3 regions of the Mesorhizobium sp. WSM3879 genome follow, and region 2 is predicted to be linked to each of the others. Evidence: predicted binding sites of a transcription regulator. Region 2 holds the regulator's gene; each other region holds the start of a gene.
The links. Region 2 encodes LexA, which represses DNA repair genes until DNA is damaged. Its sites were predicted from a motif close to TGTTCNNNNTGTGTTCNG; they were not measured.
Positions count from the first base shown of each region.

Region 1: the regulator LexA is predicted to act here: its motif matches at 1,657-1,674, upstream of parE (DNA topoisomerase IV subunit B).
Region 3: the regulator LexA is predicted to act here: its motif matches at 1,908-1,925, upstream of CK218_RS07515 (YifB family Mg chelatase-like AAA ATPase).

Region 1 is NZ_NSFZ01000015.1:31,770-35,046, forward strand. Features, by position in the region: gene parE (DNA topoisomerase IV subunit B) at 1-1,591, opposite strand, end outside; gene cpaB (Flp pilus assembly protein CpaB) at 1,846-2,784, shown strand; gene CK218_RS25810 (type II and III secretion system protein family protein) at 2,866-3,277, shown strand, end outside.
Region 2 is NZ_NSFZ01000004.1:289,543-292,819, reverse strand. Features, by position in the region: gene CK218_RS11370 (ComEC/Rec2 family competence protein) at 1-1,231, shown strand, start outside; gene lexA (transcriptional repressor LexA) at 1,215-1,949, opposite strand; gene glp (gephyrin-like molybdotransferase Glp) at 2,066-3,271, opposite strand; gene moaC (cyclic pyranopterin monophosphate synthase MoaC) at 3,273-3,277, opposite strand, start outside.
Region 3 is NZ_NSFZ01000003.1:191,682-194,958, reverse strand. Features, by position in the region: gene CK218_RS07520 (malate synthase G) at 1-257, shown strand, start outside; gene CK218_RS07515 (YifB family Mg chelatase-like AAA ATPase) at 282-1,811, opposite strand; gene gshB (glutathione synthase) at 1,959-2,900, opposite strand; gene CK218_RS07505 (GtrA family protein) at 2,968-3,277, opposite strand, start outside.

The sequences.
Region 1 (3,277 bases), on a different contig from region 2:
CGTCGCGATATTTCGAGCGCGTGCCGCAGCCGAGCGCCTGAACCAGGTCGGAAATCTGCTGGTTGGCGGCAAGCTTGTCGTTGCCGGCGCTGGCGACGTTGAGGATCTTGCCGCGCAGCGGCAGCACCGCCTGGCTGGCGCGGTCGCGCGCCTGCTTGGCCGAGCCTCCGGCCGAGTCGCCCTCGACGATGAAGATCTCGGCGCCGGCCGCGGCATTCTGGGTACAGTCGGCGAGCTTGCCCGGCAGGCGCAGCTTGCGTACGGCGCTCTTGCGCGAGACTTCCTTTTCCTGACGCCGGCGCACACGCTCATCGGCGCGCGCGATCACCCATTCGAGAAGCTTCGAGGCTTCCTGCGGGTTGTCGGCCAGCCAGTGGTCGAACGGGTCGCGGATGGCGGTTTCGACGATGCGCATCGCCTCGATGGTGGCCAGCCTGTCCTTGGTCTGGCCAACGAATTCCGGCTCTCGGATGAAGACCGACAGCATGCCGGCGGCCGAGATCATGACGTCCTCGGTGGTGACGATCGAGGCGCGCTTGTTGCCGATGAGATCGGCATATGCGCGAAGCCCGCGCGTCAGCACGTTGCGGAAGCCCGCCTCATGCGTGCCGCCCTCGGGAGTGGGAATCGTGTTGCAGTAGGAGTTGAGAAAGCCGTCGCCGCCGAACCAGGTCACCGCCCACTCCAGCGAGCCGTGGCCGCCCTGCTTGTCGCTTTTGCCTGCGAAGACTTCGCGCGTGACCTGGAATTCGTCGCAGAGGGTGGCCTTGAGGTAGTCCTTCAGGCCGCCCGGGAAATGGAACTCGGCTTTGGCCGGGGTTTGATCCTTTTCCTTGATGAGCGAGGGATCGCAGGTCCAGCGGATCTCGACGCCGCCGAACAGATAGGCCTTCGAGCGTGTCATGCGGTAGAGCCGGGCTGGCTCGAAGGCGGCGCCCTTGCCGAAGATCTGCTCGTCGGGATGGAAGCGGGTCCTGGTGCCGCGGCGGTTGTGCACCTCGCCGAGGTGCTCCAGCCCGCTCACCGGAACGCCGCGCGAGAAGCGCTGGCGATAGAGCTGGCGACCGCGCGCGACCTCGACCTCGAGGTGATCGGACAGCGCGTTGACTACGGATACGCCGACGCCGTGCAGACCGCCGGAAGTCTCATAGACCTTGGAGTCGAACTTGCCGCCCGAATGCAGCGTCGTCATGATGACTTCGAGCGCCGGCTTCTTGAACTTCGGATGCGGATCGATCGGAATGCCGCGGCCATTGTCGGTGACGGTAAGAAATCCGTCCGCCGAAAGCTCGACGTCGATGAAGGTCGCGTGGCCGGCCACCGCCTCGTCCATCGAATTATCGATGACCTCGGCGAAGAGGTGATGCATCGCCTTGTCGTCGGTGCCGCCGATATACATGCCTGGGCGACGGCGCACCGGCTCCAGCCCCTCAAGCACCTCGATGTCGGCGGCGCTGTAGCTCTCGCTGCCGTCGCGGGCGGCGGCCGAGCGCTTCGCGGCCTGCACCAGCGGATCGGCCGGCCGCGAGGGCGCGCGTACTTGCTGGGGCTGCTTTTCCGGGTTGCCGAAAAGATCGCTGGTGTCGTCCATGCTAGCCATTAAGTCCAGTACTGCGAATCACTCCTCGATACTGCCACGCTTTTGGCGGGCGAACGAGTTCCTGTTCCGTTCAGGGATCAAACTGTCTCTTATTCCAAAACCATTCGATAACCAAGCCGCCGGAAATAGGGCGGGCTCCACCCCTTTGGATTCCTGATTCTTTAACATTAACGCCTAGCGTGAGCCTCAACGACAAAAGACCACGGGGCGTCAGGGGTTTCGTTGTGAAGGGCAGGGCCATAACCATGATCGGCATCGCAGCCGTTTTCGGCGCGATCTCGATCTTTGCCGCGGACTTCTGGGTCAAAAGCCAGGCGAGGGCCCAGTCCGAGCAAAAGACGGCATCGATCGTGGTGCCGCACGAGCCCAAAGTCGAGTTCAAGACCATCGTCGTGGCGAATGCGCCGCTACGCTACGGCATGCAGCTCGACCGGTCGCAACTCACCGAAATTCCGTGGCCGCAGGATTCTCTGCCGCAAGGCGCCTTCCCGACAATCGACAAGCTGCTGGCAGAAGGCAGCCGCGTTGTGCTGTCGCCGATCGAAGTCAACGAGCCGGTGCTGCTCGCCAAACTGTCGGGACCGAACGGCCGCGCCACACTTTCCAACATGCTGTCTCCGGGCATGCGGGCCGTCACCATCCGCACCGACGAGATCGCCGGCGTCGGCGGTTTCATCACGCCGGGCGACCGGGTTGACGTCGTGCTGACGCGCGATGCCGGCGAAATCCAGGAAGTGTCCAAGAACGCGCAAGGGGCAGCCGGCTCGACGGTCACGTCCGAAATCGTCGTGTCCGACGCCAAGGTGCTTTCGGTCGGGCAGGGCGCGGACGAGCGCAAGACCGAGCCGCAGGTCGCCAATTCCGTGACCCTCGAGGTCACGAACGAAGGGGCGCAGAAGGTAGCGCTCGCCCGCACCGTCGGCTCCTTGTCGCTGTCTTTGCGGTCCGCCGCCGATGCCAGCGCCAGCGGCAACGGACTTACCACCATCTCGTCCTTCGGCGGCTCGGTTGCCGCGGGCGCCGAGGCAAGCGCCGCCTCGCTGGTCAAGGCGGTGGCGAAGGAGCCGGAAGAGCCGAAGTTCAAGACGGTGATCGTGTCGCGCGGCACGAAGGTGGAGGAATATAAGGTTCCCTCCAAGCCCGCCGACGGAGACGTCGTTCCTTCCAACGAACAAGAACAATAGCCGGTGGGGACCGGCGGGAACGGGACAATGCATGTGCTGAACAAAGAACGGACCACGAGAGGGCTGCGCCTTCTGCGTGCTATGGTGGCGGGCGCCTTTCTGGCAGCCGCCGGAATGCTGGCCTTTGGGGCGCCGGCCCAGGCAAACAACGACGTCGTATACGTCTCGGCGACCAAGAACGCCTCGATCAAAGTCGCCAAGGGCAAGCCCAAGACGATCATGACGAACGCGGCCTTCTATCAGATCGTCATCGGCGATCCGGAGATCGCCAACGTCAATCCGCTGACCGACAAGTCCTTCTATGTGCTGGGCAACAATCTCGGCACCACCGGCATCGCGCTGTTCGATCAGAACAAGCAGCTCGTCGGCACCATCGACATCGAGGTGACGCTGGACACCGACCAACTGGCCAACACCATCCGCGCCAGCGTGCCGGATGCCAAGATCAAGGTCGGTTCGGCCAACGGCCGCGTGGTGCTTTCGGGCGAGGCGG
Region 2 (3,277 bases):
GATCGCCGTGCTTTTCGACCGCGCCGCGCTGACGATGCGCAATTTGGCGATCTCGGCCATCGCCGTCATCCTGGTGTCGCCGCATGAAGTGGTTGGCCCGAGCTTTCAGATGTCGTTCGCGGCAACCGCCGCCCTTGTCGGCGCCTATGCCGGCTGGTCCGACTACCGCGCCGGCAAGGTGAGAGCGCCGCCGGAAAAGCGTTCGTTCCTGCGGTTCATGTCGCACAAACTGGCAGTCGGAGCAGGTGGCGCCGCAATGACGTCGATCATTGCCGGAAGTGCCACGGCGCTGTTTGCCATCTGGCATTTCCAGCGCGTCTCGCCGCTCAGCCTGCTGGCCAATCTCGCGATCATGCCGATCGTCACGATCGTGATGTTTCTGGCCGTCGCCAGCGCGGTCATGATGCCGTTCGGCTTCGACGGGCCCTTCCTCTATTTGATGGGCAAGGGCCTGGCGGCGATGATCGCGATCTCGGCGTGGATTTCGGAGTGGTCGCCGGTCGATGCCGTGGGCCTGATCTCGATCCATTCGGTGCTGCTGGCGACGATCGCGCTCGTCATCGCCACGATGGCGACTACGTGGCTCAGGCTGACCGCAATTCCTTTCGCTGCCGCGGCCGTCATGATCATCCCGCAGGTGCGCACGCCGGACCTGCTGATCTCGGAGGACGCGCATCTGGTGGCGATGCCGATCGGCGGCGGCGAACTCGCCATCAATCGCGCCCGCTCCAACGAGTTCACCACCGATAACTGGAAACGTGCGCTCAAGGCCGAAACGATCGTGCCGCCGGAGACATTCGCCAAGGGCACGCTGGACTTGGCCGATCCGGTCGACCTGCCGCCTGGATCGCCCTTTTACTGCACGGGCGATCTCTGCATTGGCCGGCATCCATCAGGCGCGATCGTCGCGCTCGCCGAGAACCGCGAAGCTGCCCGGCCTGCCTGCGACTTCGCAGACCTCATCGTCATCAACGACGCCACGGCCTACAATCCCTGCCGCGATCCACGTATCCTCGTCGTCACCAAGCGGCAGCTCGCGCGCGACGGCAGTGCCGCCGTCTTCTTCGATCCGCAATCGGCGACGGCGCGAGCAACCATTCAATACGCCGTCGAAAAACCGTACCGCCCTTGGCACGAACAGCGGCGCTACTCGCGTGAGGCGAGGGGGTTGGCGCCTTACAAGAAGCCCGAGAAGGAAGCCAAGCCGCAGCCCCTCAGTAGCGGCGGATGAGCCCGACGAGCTTGCCCTGAACCTTGACGCGATCGGGACCGAAGATGCGCGTCTCATAGGCCGGATTGGCAGCCTCGAGCGCGATGGAGGCGCCCTTGCGGCGGAAGCGCTTCAGCGTCGCCTCCTCGTCGTCGACCAGCGCCACGACGATCTCCCCGGGGCTCGCAGTGCTGGCGTTGCGGATGATGACCGTGTCGCCGTCGAAGATGCCGGCCTCGATCATCGAGTCGCCTTTGACCTCGAGCGCGTAGTGCTCGCCGCCCGCGATCATGTCCGGCGGCACTGTGATCGAATGCGTCTGGTGCTGGATGGCGTCGATCGGCACGCCGGCGGCAATGCGACCCATCACCGGGATGGAGACGGCTGAACCGGCGTCGTCGTCATTGCTGGGCGTCGGCGTGCGGGCGGGCGCCGCGGGTTTGATCTGGCGGCCGAGATTGCCTTGGCCGCCCTGGATGACGCTCGGCGAGAATTTCTTCGCCGCATTGAGGCCGGGCGCGATCGAGTCAGGTAGGCGCAGCACTTCAAGGGCACGCGCCCGGTTCGGCAGCCGGCGAATGAAACCGCGCTCCTCCAGCGCCGTGATCAGGCGGTGGATGCCCGATTTCGAGGCAAGGTCGAGCGCTTCCTTCATCTCATCGAAAGACGGCGGAATGCCGCTTTCCTTGAGCCGTTCATGGATGAACATCAGCAGTTCATGTTGTTTGCGCGTCAGCATGGCGGCCCCCATGGGTTCTGAAACCAGAATCAGAAAAACAAACCCAGAACAAACACTATCTGTTCCAGTTGTGTTCCGCAACCGTTTAAAGTTTAGTGAATGTGTTGACGTTTTGTTCAGCGTAACATCAGAACGCTGCATTCCTCGCCGGCTTCAGCCGCCGGTGCGAAGGGTTGGCGCACGATCAGGCCATTGGCATCGGCGAGAATCCTCAACATCGAGGAATCCTGGATGCCGAACGGTGTTGCGATCAACGCCCCCGCATCTTCGCGGACCACGGCGCGCACATAGTCCTGCCTGAGATCGTTGGCGTGCATTGCGACGCCTAGCCGGGCCATGCGGATTTCCTGCCGGCAGGACCGGCCGCCCAGCCGCGCCAGAAGCGGCTTCAGGAACAGCTGCGAGCAGACCAGGCTTGCGACCGGATTGCCGGGCAGGCCGATGCAGCGAATGTCGCCGAGCCGGCCAAACATCAACGGCTTGCCGGGACGCATGGCGATCTTCCAGAAGTCGAGCTGCATGCCTTCGCCGGTCAGCACGTCGTGGATCAGGTCGTGGTCGCCGACGGAGGCGCCGCCAAGCGTGACGATGACGTCGGTGCCGGCCTTGACCGCCTTCTTGACCAGGGCCGCGATCGCGTCCTTGCGGTCGGCGGCGATGCCGAGGTCGAGCGCGCGCGCGCCGACCGACTGGGCCGTAGCTGTGACGCCATAGGCATTCGACGAGATGATCTGGTCGGGGCCGAGCGCGCTGCCCGGCGGCAGCAATTCGTCGCCGGTGGCGATGATGGCGAGCAGCGGCTGCCGCACCACGTTGAGACTCGGATGGTTGGCCGATGCCGCCAGCGAAAGCGCCGCCGGATCGAGCTGGCGGCCTTTTTCGAGGAGCAGGTCGCCCTCGCAGAAGTCGAGGCCGCGGCGACGGACGTTTCGTCCCTCCGCGGTCGGCTCGGTCACTTCGATGCCGCCGCCGCCGAGATCGCGGACATTCTCCTGGATAACGACGGTATCGGCGCCTTCGGGGAGCGGCGCGCCGGTGAAGATGCGCACGGTCTCGCCCTTGCCGACAGAGCCGGTGAAGCCACGCCCGGCGGGCGCCATGCCGATCACGGAGAGCCGCGCCGGCGCCGAGGCCACGTCGGCGGCCCTTACGGCATAGCCGTCCATCGCCGACGCATTGAAGGGCGGCTGGGTGCGCAGAGCCACCACCGGGTCGGCCAGAACCCGGCCGGCGGCGTCGGCCAGCGGCACGCTTTCGCCTGGCAGCGCGGTCGCGCCGTCCAACAGCCGCTGGAGCGCGTCGGCGACCGGAAGCAAAGCCATGCTACA
Region 3 (3,277 bases), on a different contig from region 2:
TCGCCAACTGGCTGCGCCACAAGGTGTGCTCGGAGATCCAGGTCCGGGATTCGCTGCAGCGCATGGCGGCGATCGTCGACCGCCAGAATGTCGGCGACCCGCTCTACCGGCCGATGGCGCCCGACTTCGACAAGTCGATCGCCTTCCAGGCCGCCTGCGACCTGGTATTCAAGGGGACCGTTCAGCCCAACGGCTACACCGAGCCGGTGCTGCATGCGCGCAGATTGGAGCTGAAGGCGCAGGACCGGGCGGGGTAGCGCCGGAAATCCGCGCCAGGGACCTTACGCCGCCTGCGCCATGCGCTCCGCGCTCATGCGGTAGGAGATCGCCTCGGCGAGATGGATGCGGCCGACGGTTTCGCTGGCGTCGAGATCGGCGAGCGTCCGCGCCACTTTCAGCACGCGGTGATAGGCTCGCGCCGAGAAGGCGAGCTTTTCGCTGGCGTCCTTGAGCAGCGTCAGCCCGGCGACGTCGGGCCTGGCGATCGCCTCGACGACCGAAGGCGGGCAGTGCGCGTTGGTGGTGGCCGCCGCACCCAGCCTTTCCAGCCGCTCGCGCTGCATGGCCCGGGCGCGCGCCACGCGCTGCGCCACAGCGGCACTGGCCTCGGCCTTGTCCGGCCGGATCAGGTCGCTTGCCGAGACTGCCGGCACTTCGATCCTGAGATCGATGCGGTCGAGCAGCGGGCCGGAAATGCGCGCCTGGTATTCGGTGCGGCAGCGCTCGCCGCGCAGGCAGCGATAGCCGGGCTCGCCCGACATGCCGCAGCGGCACGGGTTCATCGCCGCCACCAGCTGGATGCGCGCCGGATAGGTGACGCGGTGGTTGGCGCGCGCGATCACGCAGTCGCCGGTCTCCAGCGGCTGGCGCAGCGCGTCCAACGTCTGCGGCGTGAATTCCGGGAACTCGTCGAGGAACAGCACGCCGTGATGCGCAAGCGACACTTCGCCCGGCCGCACGCGCAAGCCGCCGCCCACCATCGCCGCCATCGACGCCGAATGATGTGGCGCGCGGAACGGCCGTCGGTCTGTCAGCTTGCCTTCGCCGAGCTCGCCCGCCACCGACGCGATCATCGAGACTTCGAGCAGCTCCTTCGGCGCCAGCGGCGGCAAGATCGAGGGCAGCCTTTGCGCCAGCATCGACTTGCCCGAGCCCGGCGGTCCGACCATCAGGAGATTGTGGCCGCCCGCCGCCGCCACTTCCAGCGCCCGCTTGGCGCTTTCCTGGCCCTTGATGTCGGCAAGGTCCGGCAGATCGCGCGCGGCGACCTGGATGCCGGCCTCGGGACGCGACAGCACCTGGGTGCCGCGAAAATGGTTGGCGATGGCGATCAGGCTGCGCGGCGCCAGGATATCGAAATCCTTGCCGGCCCAGGCTGCCTCCGGCCCGCAGGCGAACGGACAGATCAGGCCTTTGCCTTCGGCGTTGGCGCCGATCGCCGCCGGCAGCGCGCCGGCGACAGCGGCAATGGTGCCGTCGAGCGACAATTCGCCGAGCACGACATAGCCGGCCAGCATATCGCCAGGAATGGCGCCGAGCGCGGCCATCAATCCGAGCGCGATCGGCAGGTCGTAGTGGCTGCCTTCCTTGGGCAGGTCCGCCGGCGCGAGATTCACCGTCACCTTCTTCGACGGCATCGAAAGGCCGGAGGCATGAAGCGCGGCCTGCACGCGTTCCCGGCTCTCTGCCACCGCCTTGTCCGGCAGGCCGACGATCTGCATCCCGACCTTGCCCGGGGCGATCATCACCTGGACATCGACCGGCACGGCCTCGATGCCCTGGAAAGCCACCGTGCGAACCCGCGCTACCATCTTGTCTCAAGCCCCCGGATACCGGCTCGCTCGCCGGTCCTGCGATCAGGCGGCGAGCGGGTTTGGTTTAGACAACCACAGATTTTCGGCTTAAGCAAGAACATTACGGGAACATAATGGTCCCGCCCACGGGGCAGCTGAGAGGCGCTACTTCCGCTTTCCTTCCACGCAGTCCCAGAACAGGGCAGCAATGTCCGCGCCGCCGAAGCGCCGCACCTCGCGCACGCCGGTCGGCGAGGTGACGTTGATCTCGGTCATGTAGTCGCCGATGACATCGATGCCGACGAGGATGAAGCCGCGTTCCCTGAGCGCCGGCCCGATGCGGGCGCAGATCTCGCGTTCGCGCTCCGTGAGCTCGGTCTTCTCGGCGCGGCCGCCTACATGCATGTTGGAGCGCGAATCGTGCTCGGCCGGCACGCGGTTGATGGCGCCCACCGGCTCGCCGTCGATCAGGATGATGCGCTTGTCGCCCTTGCGCACGTCCTTGAGATAGCGCTGCACGATATAGGGCTCGCGGAACAGCTGGCCGAACATTTCGAGCAGCGAGGCAAGGTTGCGGTCGGCCTCGTGCAGATGGAAGATGCCCGCCCCGCCATTGCCGTAGAGCGGCTTGACGATGATGTCGCCGAACTCCTTGCGGAAGGCGGCCACCTCCTGCGGGTCCTTGGTGATCAGCGTTTCCGGCATCAGGTCCGGGAATTCGGTGACGAAGATCTTTTCCGGGCTGTTGCGCACCCAGGCCGGGTTGTTGACCACCAGCGTCTTCGGATGGATGCGTTCCAGAATGTGGGTTGTGGTGATGTAGTTCATGTCGAAGGGCGGGTCCTGCCTCAGCAGCACCACGTCCATCTCCGACAGATCGGTGCGCACCGGCTCGCCCAGCGAATAATGGCTGCCCTTCTCGTCGCGCACCTGCATCTCCTCGGCGCGCGCGAACACCTTGCCGTCCCGCATCGACAGCCGGTCGGGCGTGTAGTGGAAAAGCTGGTGGCCGCGCCGCTGCGCTTCCAACGACAGCGCGAACGTGGTGTCGCCGGCGATCGACACCGTCGAGACATGGTCCATCTGGACGGCGATTTTCAACGGCATCTCGGGCCTCCGGCAATCTCTGTCGCCGATATAGGGAAATCGGCGGCTTCTGCCAATCGGCCAGAGATTATCGGTCGAAGACCAGCCGGGAATAGCCGACGAAGGACAGCGCCATCGCGACCAGCGAGGCGACCGTCAGCGCTGCCAGCGGCGCCAGGGAGGGCAGCGCGAACAGAAGGGCACAATAGACGAGATAATTGACGATGCTGGTGGCGACGCCGACGCCGCCGTAGCGCACGCCCTCCTGCGCGATGCCTCGGCTCGACGGCGCAAAGGTCAAATGCCGGTTGATCTGCCAGGTGACGGTGAGCGCGAAGCCGATCGACAGCACGCGCGCCGCCAGCGGCCCTAGCGGCGTGACGGAAAGCAGCAGCCAG